2 linked regions of the Azospirillum brasilense genome follow. The protein of the gene in region 1 binds, or shares a complex with, the protein of each later gene. Links are inferred from orthologs where the notes say so. Each region holds a gene or a part of one and is shown in the gene's direction. Other genes may lie near its edges. The genes, in order: groL and metK.

Region 1 (11,592 bases):
CTGACCGAAGCCGCCTTCGCCCGGCAGGTGCTGGCCTGGATGGAGGACGAGACCGGCCACGCCGACCAGTTGGACAGCGCCGCCCAATACGCCGCCTGGGCGGTCTTCAGCGAGGCCGGGCGCGCCCGGCACGGCGGCGGCGTGCTGTTCCAGGTGCCGCACCGCACCGACCCGCAGCGTCTCGTCCCGGTGGAGACGGTGGAGCTGCACGGTGTCACCATGATGCGCCTGCCCGATGACTCCTGCCGCGAGCGCCAGGGCTTCCACCTGACCGACCCGGGCACCGATCTGGCCGGCGCGCTGGACGAGGCCAACTACTGCATCTGGTGCCACAACCAGGGCAAGGACAGCTGCTCCAAGGGGCTGCGCGACCGCAAGACCGGCGAGTTCCAGAAGAGCGCCTTCGGCGTCGCGCTGGCCGGCTGCCCCTTGGAAGAGAAGATTTCCGAGATGCACGCGCTGAAGGCCGAGGGCGTGCCCATCGGGGCGCTGGCCGTGGTGGTGGTCGACAACCCGATGTGCGCGGCCACCGGCCACCGCATCTGCAACGACTGCATGAAGGCCTGCATTTATCAGAAACAGGAGCCGGTGGACATCCCGCAGGCGGAGACCCGCACGCTGAAGGACGTGCTGGAACTGCCCTGGGGCTTCGAGATCTACAGCCTGCTGACCCGCTGGAACCCGCTGGACCTGCGCCGCCCGCTGATGCGGCCGGACAGCGGCTCCAAGGTGCTGGTGGCCGGGCTGGGGCCGGCGGGCTTCACGCTGGCGCACCATCTGATGAACGACGGTCACACGGTGGTCGGCATCGACGGGCTGAAGATCGAGCCGCTGCCCGCCGACCTCTCGGGCGTCCTGCCCAGCGGCACGCGGGTGCCCTTCCGGCCGATCCGCGACGTGCGGGACCTCTACGACCGGCTGGACGAGCGGGTGATGGCCGGATTCGGCGGGGTGGCGGAGTACGGCATCACCGTGCGCTGGAACAAGAATTTCCTGAAGGTGATCCGGCTGTTGCTGGAACGCCGGGCGCGCATGACGATCATCGGCGGGGTGCGCTTCGGCGGCACGCTGACCATCGACGGGGCGCTGGAGCTGGGCTTCGACCACATCGCCCTGTGCATGGGGGCGGGCAAGCCGACCGTCGTGCCGATGGCGAACGGGCTGGCCCGTGGGGTGCGGCAGGCCTCGGACTTCCTGATGGGGCTGCAACTGACCGGGGCGGCCAAGCCGGACAGCATCGCCAACCTCCAGGTCCGGCTGCCCATCGTGGTGATCGGCGGCGGGCTGACCGCGATCGACACGGCGACGGAGGCGCTGGCCTACTACCCCGTCCAGGTCGAGAAGTTCCTGTCCCGCTACGAGGTCCTGGCGGCCGATCGGGGGGAAGCGGCGGTGCGCGCCCGCTGGACGCCCGACGAGGCCGAACTGGCCGACGAGTTCCTGGCCCACGCCCGCGCCATCCGGGCGGAGCGCCTGGAGGCGGGAGAGCAGGGGCGCGAGCCGCGCGTCGCGGCGCTTCTGCAATCCTGGGGCGGCTCGACCATCGCCTACCGCCGCCGCCTGATCGACAGCCCCAGCTACACCCTGAACCACGAGGAGGTGGCGCACGGTCTGGCCGAGGGCATCCGCTTCCTGGAATGCGCCGCCCCGCGCGGGGTGGAGATCGACGAATCGGGCGCCGCGCGGGCGATCCACCTCGCCATCAGCCCGGTCGGGCCGGACGGGGTGGTGGCGCCCGCCGCCGTGGACGCGCGGCTCCCCGCCCGCACCATCCTGGTCGCCGCCGGCACCCAGCCGAACACCGTCCTGGCCCGCGAGGAGCCGGAGTGGGTGGAGCTGGACGGGCGTTGCTTCCGCGCCATCGACGAGGACGGCAATCCGGTGACGCCGGAGCGGACGAGCAAGCCGGCCCAGGCGCATGTGCTGATGGCGCGGGCGCCGGACGGGCGGTTCCTCAGCTTCTTCGGCGACCTGCACCCGTCCTTCGCCGGCAATGTGGTGAAGGCGATGGGCGGGGCGAAGCGCGGCTATCCGGTGGTCAGCCGCGCCCTGGCTCGCCGGGCGCCCAGCTCCGTGATGCCGGAGGCTCTGGTGCGGCGCCTGAACGTCGAACTGCGGCCCCTGGTGCACAGCGTCACCCGCCTGACCCCGACCATCGTGGAGGTGGTGGTGAAGGCTCCCGCCGCCGCACGCCGTTTCGAACCCGGACAGTTCTACCGGCTGCAGAACTTCGAAACGCTGGCGCAACGGATCGGCCGGACCACGCTGGCCATGGAAGGGCTGGCCCTGACCGGCGCCTGGGTGGACAAGGAGGCCGGGCTGCTCTCCCTGATCGTCCTGGAGATGGGCGGCTCGTCCGACCTCTGCGCCCTGCTGAAGCCCGGCGACCCGGTGGTGGTGATGGGGCCGACCGGCGCTCCGACCGAGATCCCGGAGGGCGAGACGGTGGCGCTGGTCGGCGGCGGGCTGGGCAACGCCGTGCTCTTCTCCATCGGGCAGGCCTGCCGGGCGCGCGGCAACCGGGTCGTCTATTTCGCCGGCTACAAGCGGATGGAGGACCGTTACAAGACCGAACAGATCGAGGCCGCCGCCGACCGCGTCGTCTGGTGCTGCGACGAGGCGCCGGGCTTCACGCCGACGCGGCCCGGTGATCTGAGTTTCGTCGGGAACATCGTGGAGGCCATGCGCGCCTACGCGGCGGGCGAGCTGGGGCCGGCGGATATTCCGCTGGAGACGGTGGACCGCATCGTCGCCATCGGCTCCGACCGCATGATGGCGGCGGTGGGGGCGGCCCGGCACGGCCTGCTGAAGCACCACCTGAAGCCCGGCCACGCCGCCATCGGCTCCATCAACTCCCCCATGCAATGCATGATGAAGGAGATCTGCGCCCAGTGCCTGCAACGGCACATCGACCCGGTGACCGGCGCGGAGACGGTGGTCTTCTCCTGCTTCAACCAGGACCAGAGCCTGGACCGCGTGGATTTCGCCAACCTGAACCAGCGGCTGCGCCAGAACGCCGTCCAGGAAAAGCTGACCGCCCAATGGATCGACCGCGGCCTGCGGCTGACCGGCCAGCGGAAAGGGTGAAGGGGAGATGCTTTCCCTCTCCCCTCTGGGGAGAGGGTTAGGGTGAGGGGGATGCGCTTTTGCCGGACGAACGGCCACGTACAACCCCCTCACCGGCCCTCCGGGCCACCCTCTCCCCAGGGGGGAGAGGGTTATTAAGAGCGTTCACGCGCCCGTGGCGGTGCTGACCGCCGCCTGGGGCAGCGGCGTGGTGGAGCTTTCGAACAGGTCGGCCTCGGCGGCGCGGCGCTTGACCAGACCCGGAAGCTGCGTCTTGACGCCGTTGACCGTGGCGTAGACCCAGCGGCCGAACTGGCCGGCGGCGCCCTCATAGTCGCCCTGGTTCAGCAGGCGCAGCAGAGTCGAGCACTGCAGGCTGCCGGCCCCCAGGTTGAACACGAAGGAAGCCAGCGCGCCGCGTTGGTCGGGGTTCAGCGCGACGGTGACCAGCTTGTCCACCTGGGCGGCGGCGGTGGTCAGGTCCGACTGCAGGAAATTGTCGGCCTGGGCGGAGGTGATGCTCTGCCCCAGTTCGACCCCGGCGGTGTGGCCGTAGCCGATGGTCGGCACCCCCGCCGGGCACAGGTAGGCGTTGAGGTAAAGCCCCTCGAAATGCTTCACGAGGTTGACCGCTTCTTGGCAGACCGGCGTCGTCATGTTCGTCATTCCCCAGCTTGTCGTGGACGTGCATCGGCACGGACGGTTCGTGCTGAGGAAAGGGTATCGAAAGAGTTATACTCTTAATAATGGTTTATTTTTTCACATTTTCCCGCGTTTCTGGGGTGTGGGGCGTCAGGTCCAGCGGAATTCCGCGGCCACCGCGCGGGCCTCGCCCGGTGTGATCAGGCGGTGGGTCGCCAGCTTCACCGAATGCAGCTTGCCGTCCAGGTTGGCCTGCCAGAAATCCAGGAACCGGCGCAGCACCGGGTAGCCGGGCGCGAGGTCCAATTCCTGCCAGAGATAGCTCTGCAGCAGGTGCGGGTGGTCCGGCATGTGGTACAGAATCTCCGCCGTGGTCAGGCGGTAATCGCGAAGCTGAAGCCCCAGACTGCCCATGCTCTGCCTCCGTGATGGTGGAACCGGTGGCGTCCTTCCGCTGCGTCCTGATGATTCTTTTGTGAAAGTGTGCCGTTCGCGGCTGCGGCGGGCAACAAAAATTTTTCTGCTATTTCAATGCATTAGCAGCAAGGAGGGGCGACTGCTGCCAGGAATCGCACCGATTGCCGCAACGACCCTCTTGAATCAAAACCGCAGCTCGATTAGCTGTCTGGCACTCGCCGGGGGAGAGTGCTAACAGCCCCGAGCCCGGCGCCAATCCTTTCAATAAGCCTTGATCCTGGAGGCATCCCCATGAAGTTCCGTCCGCTGCACGACCGCGTCGTCGTCAAGCGTCTGGAGTCCGACACCAAGACCAAGGGCGGGATCATCATCCCCGACACCGCGAAGGAAAAGCCCCAGGAGGGCCAGGTCGTCGCGGTGGGTCCGGGCGCCCGTGACGAGAGCGGCAAGGTCGTTGCGCTCGACGTGAAGGCCGGCGACCGCATCCTGTTCGGCAAGTGGTCGGGCACCGAGGTGAAGATCGAGGGCGAGGATTTCCTCATCATGAAGGAATCCGACATCATGGGCGTCGTCGAGGCCTGAGCCTCCGCCCGCGCTGAGCGATCCAACCCCCCGAATTTCAAGGAAGTGAGCAATGGCTGCCAAGGAAGTTAAGTTCTCCGCCGCCGCGCGTGAGAAGATGCTGCGCGGTGTGGACATCCTCGCCGACGCCGTGAAGGTGACGCTGGGTCCGAAGGGCCGCAACGTCGTGATCGAGAAGTCCTTCGGCGCTCCGCGCATCACCAAGGACGGCGTCTCGGTCGCCAAGGAAATCGAGCTGTCGGACAAGTTCGAGAACATGGGCGCCCAGATGGTGCGTGAGGTCGCGTCGAAGACGAACGACCTGGCCGGCGACGGCACCACCACGGCGACCGTTCTGGCCCAGGCCATCGTCCGCGAGGGCGTGAAGTCGGTGGCCGCCGGCATGAACCCGATGGACCTGAAGCGCGGCATCGACCTCGCCGTCGAGACCGTCGTGAACGACATCCGTGGCCGCGCCAAGAAGGTCACGACCAACGACGAGATCGCCCAGGTCGGCACCATCTCCGCCAACGGCGAAGGCGAGATCGGCAAGATGATCGCCCAGGCCATGGAGAAGGTCGGCAACGAGGGCGTCATCACGGTGGAAGAGGCCAAGAGCCTCGAGACCGAGCTGGACGTCGTCGAGGGCATGCAGTTCGACCGCGGCTACCTGTCGCCGTACTTCATCACCAACGCCGACAAGATGATCGCGGACCTCGAGAGCCCGTTCATCCTGCTCCACGAGAAGAAGCTGTCGGGTCTGCAGGCCCTGCTGCCGGTCCTCGAGGCCGTCGTGCAGTCCTCGCGTCCGCTGCTGATCATCGCCGAGGACGTCGAGGGCGAGGCCCTGGCGACCCTGGTCGTGAACAAGCTGCGTGGCGGCCTGAAGGTTGCCGCCGTCAAGGCCCCGGGCTTCGGTGACCGCCGCAAGGCGATGCTGGAGGACATGGCCATCCTGACCGGCGGCCAGGTCATCTCCGAGGATCTCGGCATCAAGCTCGAGAACGTCACCATCGACATGCTGGGCACCGCCAAGAAGGTCGTGATCTCCAAGGAGAACACCACCATCGTCGACGGCGCCGGCTCGGCCGAGGACATCCAGGCCCGCATCGGCCAGATCAAGGCGCAGATCGAGGAGACCACCTCGGACTACGACCGCGAGAAGCTGCAGGAGCGTCTGGCGAAGCTGGCTGGCGGCGTTGCCGTCATCCGCGTCGGCGGCGCCACCGAGGTCGAGGTGAAGGAGCGCAAGGATCGCGTTGACGACGCCATGCACGCCACCCGCGCCGCGGTGGAAGAGGGTGTCGTCGCCGGCGGTGGCACCGCCCTGCTGTACGCCACCAAGGCCCTCGACGCCCTGAAGCCGATCAACGACGAGCAGCGCGTCGGCATCGAGATCATCCGCCGCGCCCTGCAGGCCCCGGTCCGTCAGATCGCCTACAACGCGGGCACCGACGGTTCGATCGTGGTCGGCAAGCTGCTGGACCAGAACGACGCCAACTTCGGCTACGACGCCCAGAAGGGTGAGTTCACCGATCTGGTCGCCGCCGGCATCATCGACCCGGTGAAGGTGGTTCGCACCGCCCTGCAGGACGCGGCCTCGATCGCCGGCCTGCTGATCACCACCGAGGCGATGATCGCCGAGAAGCCGGAGAAGAAGGCTGCTCCGGCCGGCATGCCGGGTGGCATGGACGACATGGGCGGCATGGGCTTCTAATAGCTCACGTCATCCACGACGTTTGCGGAAAGGGCGGTCCCTCGGGGCCGCCCTTTTCCGTTTGGGCATCTCCCTGACGGACAGGGTGCCGCCGGCCGGCGTTTTGGATTGGAACGGTTCCAAACTGGGGACGTTGACCTCCCAACCGGACGCCCCAGAGGTGCGCCGGCACGGCTTGCTGTTCAGGGAGAAAGCGATGGCTGACCAATCGAAGACTCTGACCAACCGTCAGGGCCACCCGATCACCAACAACCAATCCCAGCGCACCGTGGGAGCGCGCGGCCCGGCGACGCTGGAGAACTACCAGTTCCTGGAGAAGATCTCCCACTTCGACCGCGAGCGCATTCCGGAGCGCGTGGTTCACGCCCGCGGCTTCGTCTGCTACGGGGAATTCGAGGCGACGGGCAAGATCGGCGACGAGCCGGCGTCCAAATACACCCGTGCCAAGCTGTTCGGGCAGGCCGGCAAGAAGACCCCGCTGGCCATCCGCTTCTCCACCGTCATCGGCGGGCGCGATTCGTCGGAGGTGGCCCGCGACCCGCGCGGCTTCGCGGTGAAGTTCTACACCGAGGACGGCAACTGGGATCTCGTCGGCAACAACCTGCCGGTCTTCTTCATCCGCGACGCCATCAAGTTCCCCGACGTCATCCACTCGCTGAAGCCCGATCCGGTGACCTTCCGCCAGGAGCCGAACCGCATCTTCGACTTCATGAGCCAGACGCCCGAATCCATGCACATGCTGACGCATCTGTTCAGCCCGCGCGGGATTCCGGCCAACTACCGGCACATGGAAGGCTTCGGCGTGAACACCTACAAGATGGTGAACGCCAACGGCGACACGGTGTTGGTCAAGTACCACTTCCACCCGCGCTGCGGCGTCGCCTCCCTGACGGCGGAAGAGGCGGCGAAGGTGCAGGGGCAGGATCTCGGCTCCGCCTCCAAGGACCTCTATGAGGCCATCGACCGGGGCGACCACCCGCAGTGGGATCTGTATGTCCAGGTCATGGAGGATCACGATCATCCCGAGCTTGAGTGGGACCCGCTGGACGACACCAAGGTCTGGCCGGAGTCGGACTTCCCGCTGCGCCACGTCGGCGTGATGACGCTGAACCGCAACGTCGAGGACTTCTTCAACGAGAACGAACAGATCGCCATGGGCACCGGCGTCCTGGTCGACGGGCTGGACTTCTCCGACGACAAGATGCTGGTCGGGCGGACCTTCTCCTACTCCGACACGCAGCGCTACCGGGTCGGCCCCAACTATCAGCAGTTGCCGATCAACCAAGCCAAGAACGCGGCGGTCGCCACCAACCTGTCGGGTGGGCAAATGTCCTACCAGCGCGATCTGGCCCCGGGGCAGAACCCACACGTCAATTTCGAGCCGTCCATCCACAACGGCCTGACCGAGGCCCAGCGGGAGGAGCCGAACAACCCGCCGGAGATCCACGGCCGCCTGACCCGCAGCGTGATCGAGCGCCGCAACGACTACGTCCAGCCGCGCGCCCGCTACTGCACCATGATGGACTGGGAGCGCGACGATCTGGTCCTGAACATGGGCACCCTGCTCGGCCAGTGCGAACGCGACGTCCAGGAGCGGATGCTCTGGCACTTCTTCCTGATCCATGACGACTACGGCAGCCGGGTGGCCGGCATGCTGGGCATGACCGCCGCCGACGTCGCCGGCTTGGCCTCCCTGCCCAAGCAGGTGCTGACCGACGAGGACCAGAAGCGGCTGAAGGCGCTGGGCAGGAACGGCGACACCATCGACCCGAAGGCCTGGGGCCAGTGGACCGGCTCCGTGAAGGTCCACCGCGCCACGGCGGACGAGGTGGTGAAGGGCATGCCGTCCGGCGCGCAAGGCGGCATGGCCAGCCAAGCCGCTGCCGATTAGGCACAACCTAAGATCATCAATCGGTTGACGTCCCGATGGGGCGGCGGGTTGTCCCGCCGCCCCTTTTTCATGCCCGCACCGATGACTGTTTTGAGTAGTCACAATTCGTGTACGGACATGCGGCAAGTTGCCGCGCGACACGCCTGTCACTGGTATCACCAGAGCGGGGCGTGCCACTGTCATTTTGCATCAAGGCATTAGCCAAAATATTAGAACTTCGATAAGGGAGAAGTGCGATGTCCATGCGTGCTGCCGTGTCGTTCGCGGCCATGCTGGCGGCCTCCGTCGCCACCTTCGGCGTGCCGGCGTTCGCCGCCGACGAACCGATTTCGCCGATCGAGCCGGCGAAGGTCACCAATCCCGGATTGGTTGAACTTGGCAAGAAGCTGTACTTCGATCCCCGGCTGTCCAAGTCCGGCTTCATCTCCTGCAACTCGTGCCACAACCTGTCCATGGGCGGCACCGACAACCTGAAGACCTCCGTCGGCCACAACTGGCAGCAGGGCCCGATCAACTCGCCGACCGTTCTGAACTCCAGCCTGAACGTGGCGCAGTTCTGGGACGGCCGCGCCCTGACGTTGCAGGAGCAGGCCGGCGGCCCGATCGCCAACCCCGGCGAGATGGGCTCCACCCACGCCCTGGCGGTCGAGGTGCTGCGCTCCATCCCCGAATACCAGAAGGAATTCGCCGAGGTCTTCGGTGAAACCACGATCACCATCGAGGAAGTGACCAAGGCCATCGCCGCCTTCGAGGAGACGCTGGTCACGCCGAACTCCCGCTTCGATCAGTGGCTGAAGGGCGACAAGAAGGCCCTCACCACCGTCGAGCTGGAAGGCTACGAGCTGTTCAAGGACTCGGGCTGCACCGCCTGCCACAACGGTTCGGCCGTCGGCGGCAACACCTTCCAGAAGATGGGCGTCGTCGAGCCCTACAAGACCAACAACCCCGCCGAGGGCCGCATCGCGGTGACCAAGGAGGAGGCCGACCGCTTCAACTTCAAGGTTCCGACGCTGCGCAACGTCGCGCTGACCTACCCCTACTTCCACGACGGCGAGGCCGCGACGCTGTCCGACGCCGTGGACGTCATGGGCCGCATCCAGTTGGGCAAGAAGTTCTCGCCCGACGAGAACGCCAAGATCGTCGCCTTCCTGAAGACGCTGACCGGTGACCAGCCGAGCTTCGCTCTGCCGATCCTGCCGCCGTCCACGGACAAGACGCCGAAGCCGCATCCCTTCGACTGACGGGTTGGGGGGTATTCCCTCTCCCCTCCGGGGAGAGGGTTAGGGTGAGGGGGGTGCGCTTGTGCCGGACGTGCCGGAAACGCGCAACCCCCTCACCGCCCGCTTCGCGGGCACCCTCTCCCCGGAGGGGAGAGGGTTGAGGATTGCCAGAGTGTCCAGGGTATCGACATGCGGTGGGGATGGAAGACGGCGGGCGGCTTCGGGGCGCTCGCGCTGGCCGGTCTGGTGGGCGTCGTCGTGGGGGTGGTCGGCTGGGGCGGCTTCAACACCGCGATGGAAGCGACCAACAGCCTGGAGTTCTGCATCTCCTGCCACGAGATGCGCGACAACGTGTATGTCGAGTACAAGTCCTCGCCGCACTACCAGAACGCCTCGGGCGTAAGGGCGACCTGCGCCGACTGCCACGTCCCGCGCGACTGGACGCACAAGGTGATCCGCAAGGTGCAGGCCTCCGGCGAGCTGTACCACTGGCTCATCGGCTCCATCGACACCAAGGAGAAGTTCGAGGCCAAGCGCCACACGCTGGCGCGCCGCGAATGGGACCGCATGCGCGCCACCGACAGCCAGGAATGCCGCAACTGCCATTCCTTCGGCGCCATGGACTTCCACAAGCAGACGCCGAAGGCGGCCAGCGCCATGGAAGGGGCGGAGAAGGCCGGCAAGACCTGCATCGACTGCCATAAGGGCATCGCCCACAGCTTCCCCGACGTCACCGCCGGCCATCGCCAACTCTTCGCCGGCCTGTCGGATCAGGCGAAGGCGCTGGCCCTCAAGCCCGGCGACACCGCCTACGCCCTGACCAGCCTCGCTTTGTACGGCGCGCCGCCGACCCCTGGGAGCGCCGGGGACGGCGAGATCGCCGCGGCGACCCCGGTCAAGGTCCTGGCGGCGGAGGGCGACGCCCTGAAGGTGGAGATCACCGGCTGGCAGCGCGGCAGCTCCACCCAGACGCTCTACGCCCAGCCGGGCAAGCGCATCACCACGGTCAAGCTGAACGCGGCGGTGGCGGGCCAGACGGCTGCGCTGCGCACCGTCACCGATCCCGAGACCGAACAGGAATGGACGGAGGTCCGCCTGACCGCCTGGACCGGGGCCGGCGGTTATGTGGCGACGCTCGGCGCGCTGTGGGACTACGGGGCGCGGGTCTACGACGCCAACTGCTCGCTCTGCCACACGCTGCACCCGCCGGCCGACTTCGACGCGAACGCCTGGATCGGAAAGATGAACGCCATGAAGCGGCTGACCCGGCTGAACGAGGAGGAGGGCCGCCTGCTGCTGACCTATCTGCAGAGCCATGCAAAGGACGGCGCGCGATGATCGCTGCGGCGAGAACCCGAAGCTGCTAAGAGGGGTTTTCTACCACGGGCCGGCAATGAACGCGCCGCGCCCGACGGCAGACGACCACTTGAGAAAGAGGACCCCCGCGATGTCGACTCTGCACAAACAAGCTATGGAAGCGGTGCTTCAGGCCGCCTCTCACGACATCGTCGGCACGCTCCAGGAGCGTGGCGTCACCGACAAGCACAGCGAGGAGGGCGACCTCGCCGTTCTCGACGTCGCGATCCTGCACGCCTACCGCATCTTCATGCGGATCTGCGAGGAAAACGGGCTGGAGGTGGACGCGGGCTATTTCGCCGACATGGCCAACGACCTTGCCGACGAGGTGGCCCAGGAGGACGACGCGGACTGATCCGGTCCCGCGCCGCCGATTCCCGCTTCTTGAGTGCCCCGGTCCCGTCCGACGCTGCCTTTTCCTTTGGCGAAGGCGGTGCGGACGGGACCGGTCGACATCCTTCACCCCTCGGGGGACCCGATGACCGACGCCCCTGACACTGTTTCTTCTCCCGATGCCTTTTCTCCCGATGTTGCGATCATCGGCGCCGGCCCGGCCGGGCTGATGGCGGCGGAGGTCATCGCCGCGGCGGGCCGCTCGGTCGCCGTCTATGAACGGATGCCCACCCCGGCGCGCAAGCTGCTGCTGGCCGGGCGCGGCGGGCTGAACCTGACCCATTCCGAAGCGCTGGACGCCTTCACCGCCCGCTACGGCACGCAAGCCC
Region 2 (5,094 bases), 2.7 Mb from region 1 along the record:
TCCACCCGCATCCGGAGTGTCCTCCCCTTGACCGCCACCGACCTGACGACCACCCCGGCCCGGCTGGGCCGCCTGCCCGCGGGCCTGGCCGGGCTGACCGGTTGGCGCCGGCTGCTGGCGGCGGCGGGTTTCGGCGGGCTGGCGACGCTGGCCTTGCCGCCGGCCGACGCGGTGCCGGTGTTGCTGATCGCCTTTCCGGGGCTGCTCTGGCTGCTTGACGGGGCGCGGACCAAGCGGCAGGCCTTCGCGGTGGGCTGGTTCTTCGGCTTCGCCCATCACCTGCTCGGCCTCTACTGGATAAGCGCGGCGCTGTTCACCGACATCGAGCGGTTCTGGTGGGCGCTGCCGCTGTCGGCGGCGGGGCTGCCGATCCTGCTGGCGATGTTCACCGGCTTCGCCACACTGCTGGTCTGGACGCTGAAGGGAAGGGGGCTGGGGCGGGTGTTCCTGTTCGCCGCCTCCTGGGCGCTGTTCGAATGGCTGCGCGGCCACGTCTTCACCGGCTTCCCGTGGAACCTCGTCGGCTATGGCTGGACGGGCTTTTTGCCAATTCTGCAAGGCGTTTCGCTGATCGGCATCTATGGGCTCAGTCTGCTGACCGTGCTGGTGGCGTCGCTGCCGGCGAGCCTGGCCGACGCGGCGGTGCCGCGCCGCCGTGCCTGGAGTGCGCTGGCCGTCGGGCTGGCGCTGTTCGCAGCGCTGGGTGCCTGGGGCGGGCTGCGGTTGGCCGGGGCATCCGATGCGGCGGTGCCCGGCGTGCGGCTGCGGCTCGTCCAGCCGGCCATCGACCAGCGGCTGAAATGGGCGGCGGGCGAGCGGGTGCGCAACGTCCAGCAGCAGATGGAACTCTCCGCCGCTCCTTCCACCGAACCGGTCACCCATGTGATCTGGGCGGAAACCGCGGTGCCGCTGTTCCTCGACCAGGACGCCCGCCTGCGTCAGGCGCTGGGGTCGGTCACGCCGCCCGGCGGGCTGCTCATCACCGGGGTGCCGCGCATGGAGGCCGGACCGGAGGGTGCGCCGCTCTATTACAACAGCTTGGCGGCGGTGGACGGCAGCGGCGCGGTGACGGGGCGCTTCGACAAGTTCCATCTCGTGCCCTTCGGCGAATACATGCCGCTGCGCCGCTGGTTGCCGGTCGGGGCCATCGCCGGCAACGGGGCGGAGTTCTCGGCCGGGCCGGGACCGGTGTCGCTCGATCTCAAGGGCCTGCCGCCGGTCAGCCCGCTGATCTGCTACGAGGTGATCTTCCCCGGTGCCGTGCTGCCCACCACGAAGGATGGCGCCGGACGGCCGCGCTGGATGCTGAACCTGACCAACGATGCCTGGTACGGCAACACCGCCGGCCCATACCAGCATTTCGCCATCGCCCGGACCCGCGCGGTGGAGGAGGGGATGCCGCTGGTCCGCGTCGCCAACACCGGCATCTCCGGCGTGGTGGACTCCCATGGCCGCGTGACAGCCATGCTGCCGCTTGGTCACAGGGGTGTGATCGATGCGGCCTTGCCGGAAGCGCTGCCCACCCCCACTCTCTACGGACGGGTGGGTGATGGCGCGTTTGGGTTGCTTCTTTTGACCTGTTTCGCGGTGGGCCTGCGCGCACGACATCGCAGATAGCGCAACCGAGACTCTTTTTTCAATCACGCGCATCGGGAGCGCTCGGGCGCGCTTGACTGCATACATGGATATGTCGTATCAAGGTTGCACAACTGTTTCAGGGAATTAGAGCAATGCAAGCAACGCCAACGCGGGGCCGCCGGGCCACTGCCGGCCGTCCCAAGACGGGAAAGCCGAACCCGATCGACGTTCACGTCGGCTCCCGCGTCCGGTTGCGCCGGACCCTTCTGGGCATGAGCCAGGAAAAGCTGGGCGAGGCCATCGGCCTGACCTTCCAGCAGGTGCAGAAGTACGAGCGCGGTGCCAACCGCATCGGCGCGTCGCGCCTGTTCGACCTCAGCCGCGTCCTGGACGTTCCGGTGTCCTTCTTCTTCGACGACATGCCGGCGGAAGCCGCCGCGGCTCCGGTTGACGACGAAGAGGGCAACGCCGCCGGTTTCGAGGAGCGTTCGGGTGGCTACGAGCCGGACCCGATGGCCAAGCGCGAGACGCTGGAGTTGGTGCGCGCCTACTACCGCATCAACGACCCGTCGGTGCGCAAGCGCCTGTTCGAGCTGACCAAGGCCGTCGCCAATTCCGGCATGGTCGAAGCGGCCGAATAACACGGTTTAGAGACCTGAGCCGAACAACCGGAAGCAATCCGGACGGCAGGAAGATTGGGGAACGTGGCCCTCCGGCCCGTTCCCCGATGTCGTTTCAAGGCGAATTTCCGCCGGTCTCCTCCAACCTCGGGGAGATCGCTTGACCTGGAACGCAAACCTTGTCACATACGGAAAATGACTGGCTTTCCGTGGGTGCTGCGCCGGTCTCCCAATTCTGTTTTGTTGAATAGCCCCCGCCCATTGCCGAGGTTCGTCGTGGCCAAGCTCAACTACGTGTTCACCAGCGAGTCCGTGTCCGAAGGCCATCCGGACAAGGTGTGCGACCGCATCTCCGACGCCATCGTCGATCTGTATCTGTCGCACGATCCTTACGCTCGCGTGGCGGTGGAAACGCTGGCGACCACCAACCAGATCGTGTTGGCTGGCGAAGTGCGCGGGCCGGAAAGCATCACTCCCGACATGCTGGTCCAGGTCGCCCGCGCCGCGGTGAAGGACATCGGTTACGAGCAGGACGGCTTCCATTGGGAAAAGATGGATGTCAAGTGCTTCGTCCATTCCCAGTCCGCCGACATCGCGGTCGGCGTCGACGCCGCGGGTGAGAAGGACGAGGGTGCCGGCGACCAGGGCATCATGTTCGGCTACGCCTGCAACGAGACGCCGGCGCTGATGCCGGCGCCGATCTACTACAGCCACGCCATCCTGAAGTCGCTGGCCGAGGCCCGCCACTCCGGCGCCGCCCCGCAGCTCGGCCCCGACGCCAAGAGCCAGGTGACGCTGCAGTACGAGAACGGCAAGCCGGTGCGCGCCACCGCGGTGGTCGTCTCCACCCAGCACGCCGACGGCCTGACCCAGGAGGAGGTGCGCGAGATCGTCCGTCCGCACGTCCTGAACGTTCTGCCCGCCGGCTGGATGTGCGACGAGGCGAACTTCTACGTCAACCCGACCGGGCGCTTCGTCATCGGCGGTCCGGACGGCGACGCCGGTCTGACCGGGCGTAAGATCATCGTCGACACCTACGGCGGTGCCGCGCCGCACGGCGGCGGCGCCTTCTCCGGCAAGGACCCGACCAAGGTCGACCGTTCCGCCGCCTATGCCGCGCGCTACCTCGCCAAGAATGTGGTCGCCGCCGGCCTGGCCGAGCGTTGCACGATTCAGCTCTCCTATGCCATCGGCGTGTCGAAGCCGCTGTCGGTCTATGTCGACACCCACGGCACCGGCACGGTGGACGAGGACAAGCTGTCGGAGATCCTGCAGAAGCTGGTGGACCTCAGCCCGCGCGGCATCCGCACGCATCTGGGCCTGAACCGTCCGGTCTACGCGCGCACCGCCGCCTATGGCCATTTCGGCCGCGAGGCGGAGGCCGACGGCGGCTTCTCCTGGGAGAAGACCGACCTCGTCAACGACCTGCGCGCCGCCTTCTTCTAAGACAGGCTTCTTTTAAGACCGGACCCGTCCGTCCGGGATGCAGGGGCCATGCGGCCCCTGCATTCGTTTTGGGACCCTGCTGTCACGATGACCGACTCCTTCCTGGACTCGTCCAAAAGGCTCTACGGGCGGCGCAAGGGGCGTCCGCTCCGCAAGCGCAAGACCGAATTGCTCGATGGGCTTTTGCCATCGCTGGAAATCCCGGTGCCGCAGACCGGCGACCGCATCGACCCCCACACCCTGTTCACCAACCCTATGCGCGACGTCTGGCTGGAGGTCGGCTTCGGCAGCGGCCACCATATGGCGTGGCAGGCGGCGAACAACCGCGACGTGGGCGTGATCGGAGCGGAGCCCTTCATCAACGGCGTGGCCGGCCTGCTCAAGCTGGTGGACGACGAGGGCGTGCAGGACAATGTCCGCATCCTGCCGGACGACGCCCGCCCGCTGCTCGACGCCCTGCCGGACGCCTCCATCGGGCGTGCCTTCGTGCTGTTCGCCGATCCCTGGCCGAAGAAACGCCATTGGGAGCGCCGCTTCATCGGCCCGGAGAACCTGCCGCGCCTTGCGCGCGTGCTGAAGGACGGGGCGGAACTGCGGCTGGCCAGCGACGACATGGGGCTGGTGCGCTGGATGTTGGAGCACACGGTCCGCCACCCGGATTTCGAATGGACCGCCCGGGGCCCGTCCGACTGGCGCCACCGCATCGCGGACTGGCCGCCCACCCGCTACGAGGAAAAGGCCATCGAGGCCGGGCGCAAGCCGGTCTTTATGCGATTCATCCGCAAGGCACGGGGGTAGACACCACCGGCTCGCCATAATGCTCCACCACCGGGAACGGATCGTAGAAGTGGTGGAGCAGGGCTTTCCAGCGGGCGTAGCGGTCCGACCCCCGGAAGCCTTCGGTGTGGTCCTCCAACCGCTCCCAGCGGACGAGCAGAAGGTAGCGGTCCGGCGTTTCCAGGCGGGGCCGCACCTCCAGTCCGAGGAAGCCCGGAGTCGCGGCGATCAGGGGCTGCGCCTCGGCCATCGCCCGTTCGAAGGCCGGACCCTGGCCGGGCTTGACGGTCAGGAGGGCCGTTTCGAGGATCACGGTCAACTCCGTTTTCAGGGTGCCATGCGCGCGGCGGAGGGCCGCCGAAACCTTGGCTTGGCCTGGAACTTTACCCTGGCCGGACCCGTCCACCAAGCGCCTGGCATAGGACTTTGCGGAAAAGCGCTTGCGGCCTGCTCCGGAATGTCTATATTCACCGCATGAACCCATACGGATCGGCGGCTCGGGAAACCGGGCCGGCGGGACGCTTTGCGGGTGGGCCTTGGCCCACTTATTTTTTTATCAGCGTATGGAATCCCCGTGTTGGTCCCAGGGCGCTGTGCCAGGGGAGACCGCGGGGGCGGGTCAGGTGGAATGGAAGCAACCGGTCGTATCGAGCAGATCATCACGCCGTCGGTC

Evidence for each region.
Region 2: the proteins of groL (region 1) and metK are in contact, whole or in part, in a cryo-EM structure (PDB 8P4O), measured with the Escherichia coli proteins. The link is inferred for Azospirillum brasilense from one-to-one orthologs.

Annotation. Positions count from the first base shown.
Region 1 is NZ_CP012914.1:2,834,433-2,846,024, reverse strand. The notes cover bases 4,103-7,081. They hold groL (chaperonin GroEL), read left to right. Parts: upstream 4,103-4,759; coding sequence 4,760-6,403; downstream 6,404-7,081. Other genes in these bases: AMK58_RS13180 (catalase), read left to right, coding at 6,600-7,081; groES (co-chaperone GroES), read left to right, coding at 4,417-4,707; AMK58_RS13195 (usg protein), read right to left, coding at 4,103-4,122. In the rest of the region: AMK58_RS13205 (hypothetical protein), read left to right, coding at 1-3,087; AMK58_RS13200 (lysozyme), read right to left, coding at 3,232-3,723; more of AMK58_RS13195, read right to left, coding at 3,859-4,102; more of AMK58_RS13180, read left to right, coding at 7,082-8,294; AMK58_RS13175 (cytochrome-c peroxidase), read left to right, coding at 8,531-9,535; AMK58_RS13170 (NapC/NirT family cytochrome c), read left to right, coding at 9,704-10,852; AMK58_RS13165 (hypothetical protein), read left to right, coding at 10,962-11,225; AMK58_RS13160 (BaiN/RdsA family NAD(P)/FAD-dependent oxidoreductase), read left to right, coding at 11,349-11,592.
Region 2 is NZ_CP012914.1:145,248-150,341, forward strand. The notes cover bases 1,765-4,559. They hold metK (methionine adenosyltransferase), read left to right. Parts: upstream 1,765-2,474; coding sequence 2,475-3,644; downstream 3,645-4,559. Other genes in these bases: AMK58_RS00725 (helix-turn-helix domain-containing protein), read left to right, coding at 1,765-2,219; trmB (tRNA (guanine(46)-N(7))-methyltransferase TrmB), read left to right, coding at 3,732-4,442; AMK58_RS29320 (antibiotic biosynthesis monooxygenase family protein), read right to left, coding at 4,420-4,559. Also shown: lnt (apolipoprotein N-acyltransferase), read left to right, coding at 28-1,617; more of AMK58_RS00725, read left to right, coding at 1,731-1,764; more of AMK58_RS29320, read right to left, coding at 4,560-4,734; ribosome maturation factor RimP, read left to right, coding at 5,050-5,094. UniProt on the Escherichia coli protein: Catalyzes the formation of S-adenosylmethionine (AdoMet) from methionine and ATP.